Regions from separate parts of the Bacteroides zhangwenhongii genome, predicted to be linked through region 2. Evidence: riboswitches for the same ligand, from Rfam matches in the RefSeq annotation. Region 2 holds a riboswitch; the other holds the start of a gene.
What was found. A riboswitch is a leader RNA that binds a small molecule or an ion and turns the genes downstream of it on or off. The one in region 2 is predicted to bind cobalamin.
Positions count from the first base shown of each region.

Region 1: it holds a riboswitch for cobalamin, as region 2 does, so the genes downstream of both, accC (acetyl-CoA carboxylase biotin carboxylase subunit) here and GD630_RS09205 (TonB-dependent receptor plug domain-containing protein) in region 2, are expected to answer to the same signal.

Region 1 covers NZ_CP059856.1:5,010,856-5,018,810, forward strand. The annotation lists gene GD630_RS19820 (thioredoxin family protein) at 1-294, opposite strand, end outside; gene GD630_RS19825 (pyridoxamine 5'-phosphate oxidase family protein) at 390-872, opposite strand; cobalamin riboswitch at 1,008-1,211, shown strand; gene accC (acetyl-CoA carboxylase biotin carboxylase subunit) at 1,344-2,855, shown strand; gene GD630_RS19835 (acetyl-CoA carboxylase biotin carboxyl carrier protein subunit) at 2,879-3,388, shown strand; gene GD630_RS19840 (acyl-CoA carboxylase subunit beta) at 3,392-4,927, shown strand; gene GD630_RS19845 (N-acetylmuramoyl-L-alanine amidase family protein) at 5,503-6,501, opposite strand; gene GD630_RS19850 (O-acetylhomoserine aminocarboxypropyltransferase/cysteine synthase family protein) at 6,630-7,910, shown strand.
Region 2 covers NZ_CP059856.1:2,262,008-2,269,962, reverse strand. The annotation lists gene GD630_RS09210 (YncE family protein) at 1-1,361, opposite strand, end outside; gene GD630_RS09205 (TonB-dependent receptor plug domain-containing protein) at 1,364-3,403, opposite strand; cobalamin riboswitch at 3,575-3,778, opposite strand; gene GD630_RS09200 (ATP-binding protein) at 3,865-5,646, opposite strand; gene GD630_RS09195 (response regulator transcription factor) at 5,659-6,345, opposite strand; gene GD630_RS09190 (hypothetical protein) at 6,583-7,776, shown strand; gene GD630_RS09185 (DUF3805 domain-containing protein) at 7,814-7,955, shown strand, end outside.

The DNA of each region.
Region 1 (7,955 bases), 2.5 Mb from region 2:
CAGTCTTTCCAGAGGTAATTCGCCGGATTGTCTCCAGAGCTGTTGTCCTTTTCTAAAAAGAATAAAGGTAGGAGTCGACTCAACCGTATAGAAATCTGTAAGGGCAGGTTCCTGGTCGATGTCTACCAATACCACTTCCAATGTTCCTTCCATCAGTTTCTTAAATTCTTCAACAACCGGTTTCATACGTTGGCAATGAGGACACCACGTTGCATAAAACTCTGCCATTACCCAATCACCGTTAGCCAGTTTCTCCTGATTTCTTTCTTCACGAGCTATTTTCTTTTCTTTCATACGAATATCTCCTTTTTTATTAATTATTATCAACTTAACAATATCAGGAGAAATATAGTTTAGAAAAGTAGCAAGGTTACACACTAATTAAAGAATCAAACCCGTTTACATTTGCCCGACCAGTTATCAATATCCAGACGAATGATCTCCGTGCGATGGAAAGACTTCTCCGCATACTTCATTCCTACCACTTTATCTTCCGGAGAGAGTTTATCCAACAGCAGTTCAAGCGCCTTCATCCGTTCGGCTTCCGAAAGTCCAGTATGGGCTGTCCCTGTCAGTACAATACTCTCATACCCCGTCGTAAACTTGTCGGGAACAAGATGAGTGGCTCCTACCACACAAAAAGAAACTCTCTCACAAGCAGAGATACAACGCAGTTTCTCTCCTTCGGGTGCACAATGAATATAAATAGAACGAGCACCATCCCACACATAATTGACAGGAATTCCATAACCGCCGCCTCCTACTGCCTGCATCGACAATATTCCGTATTCTGCAGTTTGTAATAAACGAAGAGCTTTTTCTTCTTCCAGCAGACGATCCTGGCGCCTGACGGGTTCATTTAAATATTTCATTTTTACTATATAATTAATGACATTACAAAGATATACAATATTCTTAATCGAAGACAAATCCCCGTTTTAAAGATAAGCATTGCACAAAAATGAAACTTTCGTGCAAAAAAGGAACATCTTATTTAATATTTATTTATCTTTGCCCCCCGAAATGGTTCAGAATCCGTATCCAACGGACGACGATTAATAGGGAATCGGGTGTAAGTCCCGGACAGTCCCGCTGCTGTGAAGCTCTGTTCAATGTCTTATAATTGAACTAATTTAACGCCACTGATGTTAATCGGGAAGGCAAATAAGACAAGAGTCAGTCAGAAGACCTGCCATTTTGTGTAAGACGCTCCCCTCCTCGTGGGTTAGGAGAAAGAGCATCACTTGTTAAGCCCCAAATCAAAAAAATACTGTTTTTCGTCGGGTGGAGTATGTCCATTAGATAGGAAGACATTAATAAGTATGTACTTAATTGAAAAAAGTATGATAAAAAAAATCTTAGTAGCCAATCGCGGTGAAATTGCCGTAAGGGTGATGCGCTCCTGCCGGGAGATGGAGATAACGAGTATCGCTATCTTTTCCGAAGCAGACCGGACCGCGAAGCACGTGCTTTATGCAGACGAAGCTTATTGCGTAGGGCCGGCAGCATCCAAAGAGAGTTATCTGAATATAGAAAAAATCATCGAAGTGGCGAAAGCAGCTCATGCGGACGCCATCCATCCGGGTTACGGCTTCTTGTCCGAGAATGCTACCTTCGCCCGTCGATGTCAGGAAGAAGGAATCATCTTTATCGGACCTAATCCGGAAACAATGGAAGCCATGGGGGATAAAATTGCTGCCCGTATCAAAATGATCGAGGCGGGAGTACCCGTTGTTCCCGGCACACAAGACAATTTGAAAAGTGTGGAAGAAGCCATAGAGCTTTGCAATAAGATCGGATATCCGGTGATGCTGAAAGCTTCTATGGGCGGTGGTGGAAAAGGTATGCGCCTCATCCACAGTGCCGAAGAAGTGGAAGAAGCTTATACCACTGCCAAGAGCGAATCGTTGTCTTCCTTTGGCGACGACACGGTTTATCTGGAGAAGTTCGTTGAAGAGCCTCATCACATCGAGTTCCAGATTCTTGGTGACAAACATGGAAATGTCATTCATCTGTGCGAACGCGAATGTTCCGTGCAACGCCGTAACCAGAAAATCGTAGAGGAGACTCCTTCGGTTTTCGTCACTCCCGAACTGCGGAAAGATATGGGTGAAAAGGCGGTAGCTGCGGCTAAAGCGGTGAACTATATCGGTGCGGGTACTATCGAATTTCTTGTTGACAAACACCGCAACTATTATTTCCTTGAGATGAACACCCGTTTACAGGTGGAGCATCCGATTACGGAAGAAGTGATTGGGGTAGATTTGGTGAAAGAGCAGATTAAAGTTGCCGACGGACAGGTGCTTCAACTGAAACAAGAAAATATTCAGCAACGCGGACACGCTATTGAGTGTCGTATTTGTGCCGAAGATACAGAAATGAATTTCATGCCGAGCCCGGGCATCATCAAACAGATTACAGAGCCGAACAGTATCGGTGTACGTATCGACAGTTATGTGTACGAGGGATATGAAATTCCAATCTACTACGACCCGATGATCGGTAAACTGATTGTATGGGCTACCAACCGCGAATACGCTATCGAGCGGATGCGCCGCGTACTCCACGAATATAAGTTGACCGGTGTGAAAAACAATATCAGCTATCTGCGTGCCATCATGGACACTCCCGATTTCGTGGAAGGTCACTATGACACAGGATTCATTGCCAAGAATGGCGAACACTTGAAACAATGTATCATGCGCACCAGCGAACGTGCTGAAAACATTGCCATGATTGCCGCATACATAGACTACCTGATGAATCTCGAAGAGAACAAAGGTGATGCAACGGATAACCGTCCTATCAGTAAATGGAAGGAATTCGGGTTGCACAAAGGTGTATTAAGAATCTAAATTATAACGCAGAGAATTCGATTATGGAAATTCATATAGGAGACCGTGTGGCCGAAATAGAATTGGTCAGCAAAGAAGATAACAAAGTGGTACTCACCATTGACGGGAAGCCTTTCGAGGCTGATGTTGTGATGGCGGAAAACGGGACCTGCAACATTCTGATGGATGGCCGCAGTGCAAATGCCCAATTAATTCGACGTGAAAACGGGAAAAGCTATAAAGTAAACACTCATTATAGCAGTTTTAATGTCGAAATCGTAGACAGTCAAGCAAAATACCTGCGTATGCGCAAGAAAGGGGAAGCAGAACAAAACGACAGTATCATTTCCCCAATGCCGGGCAAAGTAGTAAAAATCCCCGTAACAGTAGGTCAGGAAATGAAAGCTGGAGATACGGTTATCGTTATCGAAGCCATGAAGATGCAGAGCAACTACAAGGTAACTTCCGACTGCCGCATCAAAGAAATACTGGTCCGGGAAGGAGATAACATCACCGGTGACCAGACATTAATAACTCTTGAAACAATCGATTAAAAAATGGAAGAAAAAAATAAAGCATACGCCACGTTTGAAGAACGTGACCGCATCGCTTCACTCGGTGGAGGCGCTGCCAAAATAGAGAAACAACACGAAAGCGGGAAGATGACTGCCCGCGAACGTATCGATATGCTGTTGGACAAAGGTACATTTGTGGAACTGGACAAACTGATGGTTCATCGTTGCACCAACTACGGCATGGACAAGAATAAAATTCCGGGAGACGGTATCGTGTCAGGTTATGGAAAGATAGACGGACGTCAGGTGTTCGTTTATGCCTATGACTTCACCGTTTACGGCGGTTCTCTATCGGCTTCCAACGCAAAAAAAATTGTAAAAGTCCAACAACTTGCCTTGAAGAACGGCGCTCCGATTATCGCCCTGAACGATTCAGGCGGCGCACGTATCCAGGAAGGCATCGAGAGCCTTTCCGGTTATGCGGACATCTTCTATCAGAACACGATGGCGAGCGGTGTGATTCCGCAGATTTCAGCTATTCTCGGTCCTTGTGCCGGAGGCGCCTGCTACTCTCCTGCCCTTACCGACTTTATATTTATGGTAAAAGAACAAAGCCATATGTTCGTGACCGGTCCCGATGTTGTGAAAACCGTCATTCATGAGGAAGTGAGCAAAGAAGAACTAGGTGGTGCTATGGCACATAGCAGTAAGAGCGGTGTTACTCATTTCATGTGCAACACGGAAGAAGAGCTACTGATGAGCATACGTGAGCTGCTTTCGTTCTTGCCTCAGAACAATATGGACGAGACCAGAAAACAGAACTGTACAGATGAAATAAATCATGAAGACACCACTTTGGATACCATTGTCCCCACAGATCCGAATGTTCCGTATGATATGAAAGATATTATCGAGCGAGTGGTAGACAACGGTTATTTCTTTGAAGTCATGCCGAACTTCGCCAAAAATATCATTATCGGTTTTGCTCGTCTGGCAGGACGTTCGGTAGGCATTGTCGCCAACCAACCCGCCTACCTTGCCGGAGTACTTGATATTGACGCCAGTGACAAAGCAAGTCGCTTCATCCGTTTCTGCGATTGTTTCAATATCCCATTGATTACCTTTGAAGATGTTCCGGGATTCCTTCCGGGATATACACAGGAAAATAACGGCATTATCCGTCACGGAGCAAAAATCGTTTATGCATTTGCGGAAGCTACCGTTCCCAAACTCACCGTCATTACCCGCAAAGCCTACGGTGGCGCTTACATCGTCATGAACTCCAAGCAGACAGGAGCCGATGTAAACTTCGCTTATCCAAGTGCCGAAATCGCAGTGATGGGAGCAGACGGTGCCATCAATATCTTGTTCCGTAAGGCTGACGAAGCAACGAAAGCTAAAGAGCTGGAAGCTTACAAAGAAAAATTCGCAACTCCTTATCAAGCTGCCGAATTGGGATATATTGACGAAATTATTTATCCGAGGCAGACTCGTAAACGTCTGATTCAGGCACTGGAGATGACAGAAAATAAGATGCAGACAAATCCGCCTAAAAAACACGGTAATATGCCCTTATAACAACTAGATAAGGTGCTGTGCAAGGCAGCACCAGCCCAACGGACTTACGGAATATCCTACTATCATATCAGGACTTTCGTAAGTCCGTTTTTTATTCCCGAAAGGTTCTTTCCGACCAATACCAAAAAACGGCACCTCGATTCACATCGCAGCACCGTCACAACACAAACACAAAATAAAACACGACAAAACTACTATGCAATCTTCCTGTTATGCCGGGGAGGCATATCTTGCTTGACTTATCTATATTCGCATACCCATAAGAAGCTTTATCAGGCGATTTGCATTATTATAACAAACAGTTATATGTTTTGTTCATGAGAAATCAAAAAAAATAAGGGAACACAACCGGACATTACTAAAAAACGGTACTCCGATTCACATCGCAGCACCGTCACAACACAAACACAAAATAAAACACGACAAAACTACTATGCAATCTTCCTGTTATGCCGGGGAGGCATATCTTGCTTGACTTATCTATATTCGCATACCCATAAGAAGCTTTATCAGGTGATTTGCATTATTAAAACAAGCAGTTATATGTTTTGTTCATAAAAAACAGACTCTTCTACTTATTTTTTCTCTTTATGATCCTTTAAAAAGCCCTCCATCAGCCATTTAGCCAATGCCTGTCGGTTGGAATTTATCACTAACCGGCGTTGATCGAAAGTATTTTGAATATTGCCCAACTCCACAAAGACAGAAACGGGAGTGGTACGGGAAAGCACATACAGATTACGACCACTCACAGTGCCGGAAAAGCCTCGGTTGGGCTGATGCTTATCATATTTCGATTCAAATGTATCTTTCATATTATTCGCCAACCGTTTGCTATGCGCTTTCTTGTTCGAATGATAGAAAAAGACATCAGTTTGCTTTCCCTTGCTTCGACTATCCACATGGATAAAGATAGCCCTGCAATAGGCATAGTTTTTACGGTCTTTCTGATATAAAGCGTTGATCTTATTGCAACGCTGCTGAAGACGTTGTACCTGATTCAATGGAATCGGATCCCCCATACAAGTTTCGCGCTTACTGTTGGACAGATACGATTCATCACGAATTCCATCCTTGGCGTCCTGAATGATAATACGCACGTCAGCACCTTCCTGCATCAGAACACGCGCCAGACGAAGAGCAATATCATATGCATATTCGTCTTCGTGAAGCTCATGCCTTCCTGCCCGTCCGATAGCTCCGGGATCGGGACCGCCATGTCCGCTGACCACATAGAAACAAGCACCGGCAAGACGATTGGAAGTAACCTTGACATTTGCCAATTCCTTACCGAACAAAGGCTCGTTAATAGTAGTTCCCAAATTTGTGTTTTTTGATTTCTCTTTGGGAGGAATAATATAACTCACCCCTACTTTAAGTACATTCTTTTTCCCCAGTTTCTTTTTATTCAGCTCTATAAAATCATCCATATATTTTTTTGGAGAACGGTTATGTCTCAATAGAAAAGCAGAGATACCCTCACCCGCCTTCGGAGTCGCTTTCTGCTGCGCCCAAAGTGCTGTTCCTGAGAAAAGAAAAGCTAAGAATAAAAGAATATAGAGTTTATTTTTCATATCTGCACAATTATCTCCTTCATGTGACTATCATTTCACTCATAAACAGGACAAAAATACAATTATTTTCCCTACTTTTGCGCCATTAAAACATTTTTTGGAATAAATCACTAAAACCCGATAACATTATGGCAAAACAATTCAAGCCCGAAACCCTGTGCGTACAGGCAGGGTGGACGCCTAAAAAGGGCGAACCACGCGTATTGCCCATCTATCAAAGTACAACTTTCAAATATGATACCAGCGAACAAATGGCCCGCCTTTTCGATTTGGAAGATAGCGGTTACTTTTATACACGACTGCAGAATCCGACAAATGACGCTGTTGCCGCCAAGATTGCCGCTCTCGAAGGTGGTGTAGCCGCCATGTTGACTTCCAGTGGTCAGGCAGCCAACTTTTACGCCATTTTCAATATTTGCCAGGCCGGAGATCATTTTGTTTGTTCTTCCGCTATTTACGGCGGTACTTTCAACCTGTTCGGCGTGACAATGAAAAAACTAGGCATAGACGTTACCTTCGTCAATCCGGACGCCAGCGAAGAAGAGATTTCCGCAGCCTTCCAGCCAAATACAAAAGCATTGTTCGGTGAAACTATTTCCAATCCTTCTCTCGAAGTGCTGGATATTGAGAAATTCGCCCGTATCGCTCACAGTCACGGAGTACCTTTGATTGTGGATAATACTTTCCCTACCCCCATCAACTGTCGCCCGTTCGAATGGGGTGCCGACATCGTTGTTCACTCCACAACCAAATATATGGACGGACACGCTACCAGCGTAGGCGGTTGTGTAGTTGACAGCGGTAACTTCGACTGGGACGCTCATGCAGATAAATTTCCGGGCCTTTGTACCCCTGACGAATCCTACCACGGACTGACTTATACCAAAGCATTTGGCAAAGGCGCTTATATCACCAAAGCTACCGCACAACTGATGCGTGACTTGGGTAGCATCCAAAGCCCGCAAAATTCATTCTTATTGAATCTGGGACTCGAAACACTACACCTCCGTATGCCACAGCATTGCCGCAATGCGCAGAAAGTAGCCGAATACCTTTCCAAGAACGAGAAAGTGGCTTGGGTCAATTACTGTGGCCTGCCGGATAACAAATATTACGCTTTGGCACAAAAATATATGCCGAACGGTTCTTGTGGAGTAATCTCCTTCGGCCTGAAAGGGGGACGCGATGTTTCCATCAAGTTTATGGATTCACTGGAATTCATTGCTATCGTCACTCACGTTGCCGATGCACGTAGTTGCGTGCTCCATCCTGCAAGCCACACACATCGTCAGTTGTCGGACGAGCAGTTGATGGAAGCAGGTGTACGGCCTGACCTAATTCGTCTATCCGTAGGAATCGAAAACGCAGATGATATCATCGCGGATATTGAACAGGCATTGAACGCATAAACATACCTAACAACCTAAAAAAAGAGCAGGTGTCAGAATTAAAAC
Region 2 (7,955 bases):
CCTACCGTGATATAACCTCCGTATGCTCCAAGACTAAGAAGACATAGGTCTGGATCTTTGAGTAGCTCTTCTGCGTATTTTCTCACATCTTCAGATGTATAGTTTTCTTTATAAGCAGTTGTGGATGTATTCATAAATTGGCAGGGAGCCGGTCTGTATTCCAATACTCTATTGGCAAATGCAGAGGGGGCATTCGGATCCGAGTCCTCTTCACTGCTGTCTCCTGATGATACTTTGTTGCTGAACACAACGGTATTAGGGTTCAGTCCGACACGGTTGATTCTGAATTGCAACTGTCCGTTCTGATTGAAGCAAAGTATGTCACCGGTTATGGTGTAACTATATGCTTCCGTTATGTAGATATTATCACTGTATGGATTGATATTAATACCGTAAGGGGTGTTGATCCGGGTTCCGTCTGTGATAAAGTTGTTGCGTATAGTCTGTCCGGTCTTTAGATTGAAAACCTTGATAGAAGATGATTCTGTATTGTAGTTGTAATTATATAAATAAGCGATATTGCCACTGATTGCAAAATTCATGACTTTTTCGTCATAAATATGTGCTACTTCATCTGTTCTGCAGTCTATCTTTACAAAGTGGAAGTCACCATCTGCTATGTTATTTCCATGAGTAGCTACATAAACTGTTTCGTCTGGTCCTGGTATAATACATCCGGGATTGGGACCGACTGTTATTTTCTTTATTTCTGTAAAGGAAGTGATGTCGATCACGGAAACTGTATTGTCTACACCTAAACCAGCCGAATAATCTAGACCACCGGAATTGGATACATATAGTTTGTCATTTTGTATACAGATATTTTCCGGGTTTCTTCCGGCTTTTGTCAAGGCATCTATTTCTAAGGAAGTAGTGTCGATCCGTGCAACGGTACCATCGTATGAACATACGTATGCCTTGTCTTTATGAAACGTGATATGGCGTGGCTGTCGTGAACTGCCGTTTTTTGCCAGCATAGGGATTTGTTTGATAGAAACTCCTGTTTGGAAGTCTATTACTTCAATGGTGCTGGATACATTGACTACAATGTATAATTTGCCACCATATAATGCCATATCATTGGCTGTATCACCCAACCCTCGTTTGTTTAGGTCCTTGAAGTAATTTTTAGTAAGCTTTCCTTTTTTGAACGAATAACGAGCCAAAGAACTGTTATTCAAGTTAAACAATCCTTCGCTTAATATATATAGCTCTGCAGTTCCGGTTTCGGAGATATTACTGCCATCAATGTTGGAGATAGATGGCTTGTCCTCCATATCATCACAGGCAATGAATAACAGTAAGAGCATCCATAACCATGTCTGCAATATATATTTTCTATTTATGGTTATTTGTTTCATAGTTAATATTTGATACTGAACGTTGCTCTAACAGAACGTCCGGGCATTGGAAAGTTCTTGATAATCTCATAATTGTTATTGGCTATATTTAATACTTCTATATGAATAGAAGTATTAATCTTCCGTATAGTTAACTCCTTCCCCACAGAGATACTATGGTCACTATAACTCTCCATTCTATTCTCTGTGATATTTTCTCCTTGTGTATATCGTTTTCCTGAGAACAGGAATGAGTAAGATAAATTAACCCAAGACGTCTCGATACCTACCTGTCCCGAACCGGAAACACGGGGGGTATAAGCTATCTGATGTTTGTAAGTTCTCCCTTCTTCGGAAGCAGGGTCGGAGTTGGTTACGTCCAAAGCCCGTTGGTATGTATAATTCCCCGAAAAATTGATACGGAGCTTTTCACAAGGCTGGAGGGACACGTTGCCTGTGACATCAATGCCTTTGATTTCTACACTGCCGAGATTTCTCATACTCCAGACAGCAAGGTTCTTGGTAGGATAGGCAATGATTTTATCCGTTATCTTGTTGTAATACGCATCAACAGTTGCCGAGAGATAAGGCAGGAACGGGCATACATCCTTACTGTATGTCAGACCGATATTATACTGCCGTGCATTCTCCGGTTTCAGCTTGTTGTTTCCAGTTTCACCGTAGTATAAATCGTTGAAGCTTGGCAGGCGAAAGATATCTTTGTAGAAAATTCTGATACGGAATTCTTCCTTGTCGAAAGGCTTGAACGAAGCGCTGACATACGGAGAAAGTTTACGGTGATTACCTGCACTTCCCCCTTTATCGGCCTGCTCGTAGATGACGGTTGCCAAAGCGGATGCAGAGAGAGTAAGCCAATTGTTTACATATTTTCCCGCAAAAGCTGTCAGCCACGAATAGCGCGTAGGATGGGCAAAGTCATTCAGATTGGCATTCATCGTGTTGATACTTCCGTCAGAAGAAAGCGAAAAAGACAAATTATTCAATAACCTGTAAAGCACGGACCCCGAAAGGTAATACTCCTGCTGGTAATAACTGTTCTCTATTTCTCCGGTAGAACCTTTGTAATCGGGATCTAAATAACGTTGATAGCTCCAATTCCACTTGGCAGAAGTCTGGAACACCCATTGCCGGTTAAATTCTTTCTTATATTGACTTTGAATAAATGTGTTCTTGTCCCAAAGACGTTGTGAAGAATGAGTATAATAGAAAGTTGTGGCATTGGGCAATCCGCGGGAAGATTGGAAATAATAGGCTTTTAGCCTCCATTGTTCTTTGTCGGAGAAGTTTCCGTAAAGCCCGGCTTCTGCACGAAATGTCTGTACATCCGTGTTCTTTCGCTTTTCCCGTGAACTCAGATCCCCTTCTTCATTTCCGTAATATAAGGTATATGGATAATGCCCGTCCGATGACATCCATTCGCCGTTGGCAGATACAGTCCATTTCCGACTGATCCGTTGTTCCAATAACAGACTGGGATTGACCAATCCCCATGAACCGGTCTTGAAAGACGCACTTATATTCGTGTGCTTTCCGTCCTCAAATCGGGGAGTGAGTGTTTGTATATTCAGTATTCCTGCTGAAGCAAAAAAACGGGCAGGCTGGAAGATGTTGTCGCTTTGACCGTTACTCAACGACAGTTGGTCGACATTATCGAGAGAGAAGCGTCCAAGGTCGATTTGTCCCGTTTGACAGTCAGTCAGTGTGATTCCGTCGTAACCTACAGCAGTATGTTGCGCACCCAGACTTCGTATGGATATCGTTTTCAGTCCGCCGATTCCCCCGTAATCTTTCACAGTTACTCCTGCAAAATGTTTCACGGCATCGGAAACCTGCAGGGCATTCAGATTCTTTAAAGCGTCTTTGGAAAATATCTGTAATGGGGCGGTAGAGCGAATCTCACGGGTCTGATAAATATCGGAAACGGTTATTTCGGGGATGTAATAGGTACGTGCGGTATCCACCCTTTGCTGTTGTGCAAAAAGTGAAGTCGATAAAAACAGGTTGCAGCTTACTGCAAAGATTGCTAAAGTCCTCTTTTCCATTTCCTCTTTTTTAGGTTTAAAAGTGTCCGGGCGAAATCCCTTCGACCGGACACGCATAAATAAACTTTTGGCAGAGTTTATTACAACATACTTTCTCTGAATCAGAATGATGAATGAAATGATAGACGGAATTGTCCGGTTCATTAGATTCAACGCTTTTTCCTCGAAAGCAGTGAAATTGGTTGCATGGCAGGTCTTCTGACTTGTTCCTGTTGCGAGCGCCTTCCCGGAAATTCTTCTTCCAGTGGCTAAAAGTAGGTTGCTTGCAACATAATATAGAACTTACAGCAGCGGGACTGTTCAGGATTTACACCTGATTCCCTTTTAATCGCTTTCCTCGTGTGAGGTCTGCGAACCAATGCGCGACAAAGATAGGTAGTTTATTTGTTTTTTGCAAGGAGTTATGGATGTAATAACAGATATTCTTCAACAGCTTGTGCGGTAATGGCTTTTTAAGTGGTTTATCTCTCTTTTGCCAATGTAAATACAAATTCCAGTCCGCCTCCCTGATTATTTTTCGCAGAGATACTTCCCCCGTGAATGATAACCGCATTCTTTACAATGGCCAATCCCAATCCTGTCCCGCCCAATTTCCGTGACCGCCCTTTGTCTACCCGGTAGAAGCGTTCAAAGAGTCGGTTCAGATGTTCGGGTGACACACCCACACCGGTATCGGCAAAGCTGAAATAGTAGAAACCTTCATCTTCGCGGAAACAGTTTATATTGATTTGGATATTTGTTCCGGCGTATGCAATGGCATTATCCATCAGATTGCGGAATATGGAATAAATCAGCGAATAATTTCCTTTGATTTGTATGCTCTTCTTTAAGGAATTGACAACCGTGATATGCTTCTCGTCCAGTTCCAGTGCAACCTCATTGATGATGTTGCCCACCAATAAGCTGATGTCCACCCGTTCCATATCAATCATGTTGGCAGCTTCGTCCATGCGGGTTAGTACGGATATATCCCTTAGCAACCGGCTCAGTCGGTTACTTTGGGCATAGCAGCGTTCCAGAAAAACATTAATTTTCTCACGCGGGATATTCTCGTTGCTGACAATCGTCTCCAGATACCCTTGAATACTGCTGACAGGAGTTTTCAATTCGTGGGCAATGTTCTGTGTCAATTGCCGTTTCAAGTTTATCTGTTCTTCTTCCTGAGTGACATCATTGATCGAAATCTCAAAGCTGGCATCTTGAAAGATGATACATTCCACGATAAAGGTTCGTCCGTTTTTATTGATTGTGACAGACATTCTCTTTTCGTCTTTTCCTCCTGAGCGCTGTCTTTGGTTCTTGTTGATGAAGTGGATGATCTCTTTCAGTTCGCTGATAGCAAAGACTTCTTCCGTAGTTTCCAGGTTGGAGTCTGAAATCAGATTACTGTATTGGGTAAAGAGGTTGTTGACCAGAATCTCCTTTTTGTCTTTCGTAAATACTCCCAGTCCTTCATGCGAAATCTGGAGGTGAGTGATCAATTTCTCACGTTCGATGTAAAGTGCCTCTTTGGTCTCGTGCAGCCGCTTGTATATTTGTATGATATGTTGCGATATTTCCCCCAGCTCGTTATGCGGGAAAGCTGATTGCATAGCCATTTCGATAGGCTCGTTCCGGTCGGCACGCATGGCGAACTCGCGAAGCTGGTTGATGGAAGTTCCCAATTTATTCGTGAACTTATAGAAAATAATCATCAGCAACAGAGTCACAATGACCGTAAACCATAAATAATGCGGGTCGGCTTTCAGATTGTTGATGAGGCTGACATTATAAGGTAGAGCCGAACGGACAATATAGTCTTTGTAACGTGTAGCCGAATAAAAATAGGGGACACCGGTCGTCTCGGAAGTACGCCGTACGTCATATCCATTTCCCTGTTTCAGCGCCTTTTGTACTTCCGGACGGTCTAAATGGTTCTCCATCTGCCCGTTGTGGTTCGAATAACTGTCGTAAAGCACATTTCCGTCTATATCAATAAGAGTTACACGCAAATCTTCCAGAATATGGTTGTTGATATAACCGGTAATAATTGAACTGTCCGGCGATTGCCTGCTCAACTGTTCATAGAGCCGGCTGTTGTAATCCTGTAATTTTGTGTTCAGCAATTCCACCTTATATTCCCGCTCACGTTGATACTGATACGCGATAAAGCAAACGGCAAATACCAGAAACAGTGAAATGACCGAGAGAAAAAGCTTTCGGCTGAAAGAGAGGAAATGTTTTTGAGTTACAGGCAGATTCATAGGGAGTAGTTATTACGCTTCAAAACAGTATCCATATCCGAGACGAGTGACGATGCACTTGCCGTATATTCCTATCTTCTTGCGCAGGCGGGTGATATTTACGTCAATAGTACGGTCGAGTACATATACCTCGTCGCTCCATATACGTGCCAGAATATCTTCACGTGAAAATACCCGTCCTTTATTCTGTACCAACAGAAGCAATATTTCAAATTCTTTTTTAGTCAACGGCACTTCTTCTTCGTCGATACTTACCTTCTTTTTCGTGATATCAATGACGAGCGTCTGGTAAGTAAGCCGTTCGGGAACTCTTTCTGTTTCCGCTGCAGCCGTGCGTCTCAATACAGCTTTTACACGGGCAATGACCTCCCGCAGCGAAAATGGCTTCGAGATATAATCATCCGCGCCTAGATTGAAGCCGGTCACGGTGTCGTTCTCGGTATCTTTGGCTGTGATAAAGATGATAGGCACTTTTGCCGTTTTCTTGTCCTTTTTCAGCATGTTCGCCATTTTGAATCCGGAGATTTCCCCCATCATCACATCGAGAAGAATTAGCTGATAACTACAAATATCCATCTTCAAAGCCTCTTCGGCGGAGTTTGCGGTATCCACCTCGTAACCTTCATTTTCAAGATTGAATTTCAGAATCTCGCAGAGGTCTTCTTCATCGTCGACAACTAGAATACGGGTTTCATTCATAAGCTATATGTATTAATATGACAAAGTTACGTTTTTATTTTATTTGATGCAAAGATGAGGATACTTTGTTACGGTCAGATGAAACAGATATTACAATCTTGTTACATTCCTCCCAATCCTGCGGATAGAATAAAATATCGAAGTTTTTGCGGGTTATAAGAGGAAAAAACGTTTGCTATTTGTTATCTTTGTTAGCGAGAAAAGATAGAGATGTTTGATTAATAGATACTACAAACGATGATAAAAGTTGACTTGAAACGACATAGACGCGAAGTAATTGGTGCGGTTATCGTGTTGCTGCTTCTGCTTGGCGGAGTGTCCGTCTTTAAATATACCACGTTCAATCCCGGTTTTGAGATTGTTGATGATTTGGGAGGAAATATCTTTCCTTCGGCTATTCTTTCCGTAGCCACAACCGATGCGCAAGTCATTATCCCGTCGGATTCCACCAGTCTGGGAAATCCGAAATCCTGCATTGCCATTCGGGTAAAGTCGCGGGCGGCATATAGCCGGGTAAGGATTGAGGTGGCTGAAACTCCTTTCTTCTCCCGCTCCGTCTCAGAGTTTATCCTGAACAAACCACGAACGGAATATACGATTTATCCGGATATAATCTGGAATTATGAAGCATTGAAGAACAACCTTCAGGCGGAACCCGTGAGCGTTGCCGTGACAGTGGAGATGAACGGAAAGGAATTGGGACAGCGGGTGCGTACATTTTCCGTGCGCAGTATCAATGAATGTCTGTTGGGCTATGTGGCGAACGGTACCAAGTTTCATGATACCGGTATTTTCTTTGCCGCCTACGTCAACGAAGAGAATCCGATGATCGATCAGTTGCTCCGTGAGGCGTTGAATACCCGCATTGTGAATCGCTTTCTCGGTTATCAAAGCAAGGCTAAAGGAGCCGTAGACAAGCAGGTGTATGCGCTTTGGAATATATTGCAGAAGCGGAATTTCCGTTACAGTTCGGTTTCCAATACCAGTCTTTCGAGCAATGTCGTGTTCTCTCAGCGTGTCCGTACGTTCGATGATGCGCTGGAATCTTCACAGATTAACTGTGTGGACGGCAGCGTGCTGTTTGCCTCCTTGCTTCGTGCCATCAATATCGATCCTATCCTGGTGCGTACGCCGGGACATATGTTTGTAGGCTATTATACCGACAATTCGCATACCGATATGAACTTCCTGGAAACGACGATGATCGGTGATGTCGATCTGGATGATTTCTTTCCCGATGAACAACTGGATTCTACGATGGTAGGTAAATCACAGAACGAGATGTCATTGCTGACTTTCGAGAAATCAAAGCAATATGCCAATAAAAAGTATAAGGAGAACGAAGAAGGTATTCATTCCGGAAAGTTGAACTATATGTTTTTGGAAATCTCCAAAGAAGTACGCAGGAAAATACAGCCGATAGGAAAATAATTCGTATTTTTGCCAAGTAATCAAATGTAGAAAAAGAATGCAAGGCAAGAAATTTATCTCTCCCGGAGCATGGTTTTCGATGAACTATCCTTCGGACTGGAACGAGTTTGAGGATGGCGAAGGCTCTTTTCTCTTCTATAATCCCGATGTGTGGTCGGGTAATTTTCGTATTTCCGCAT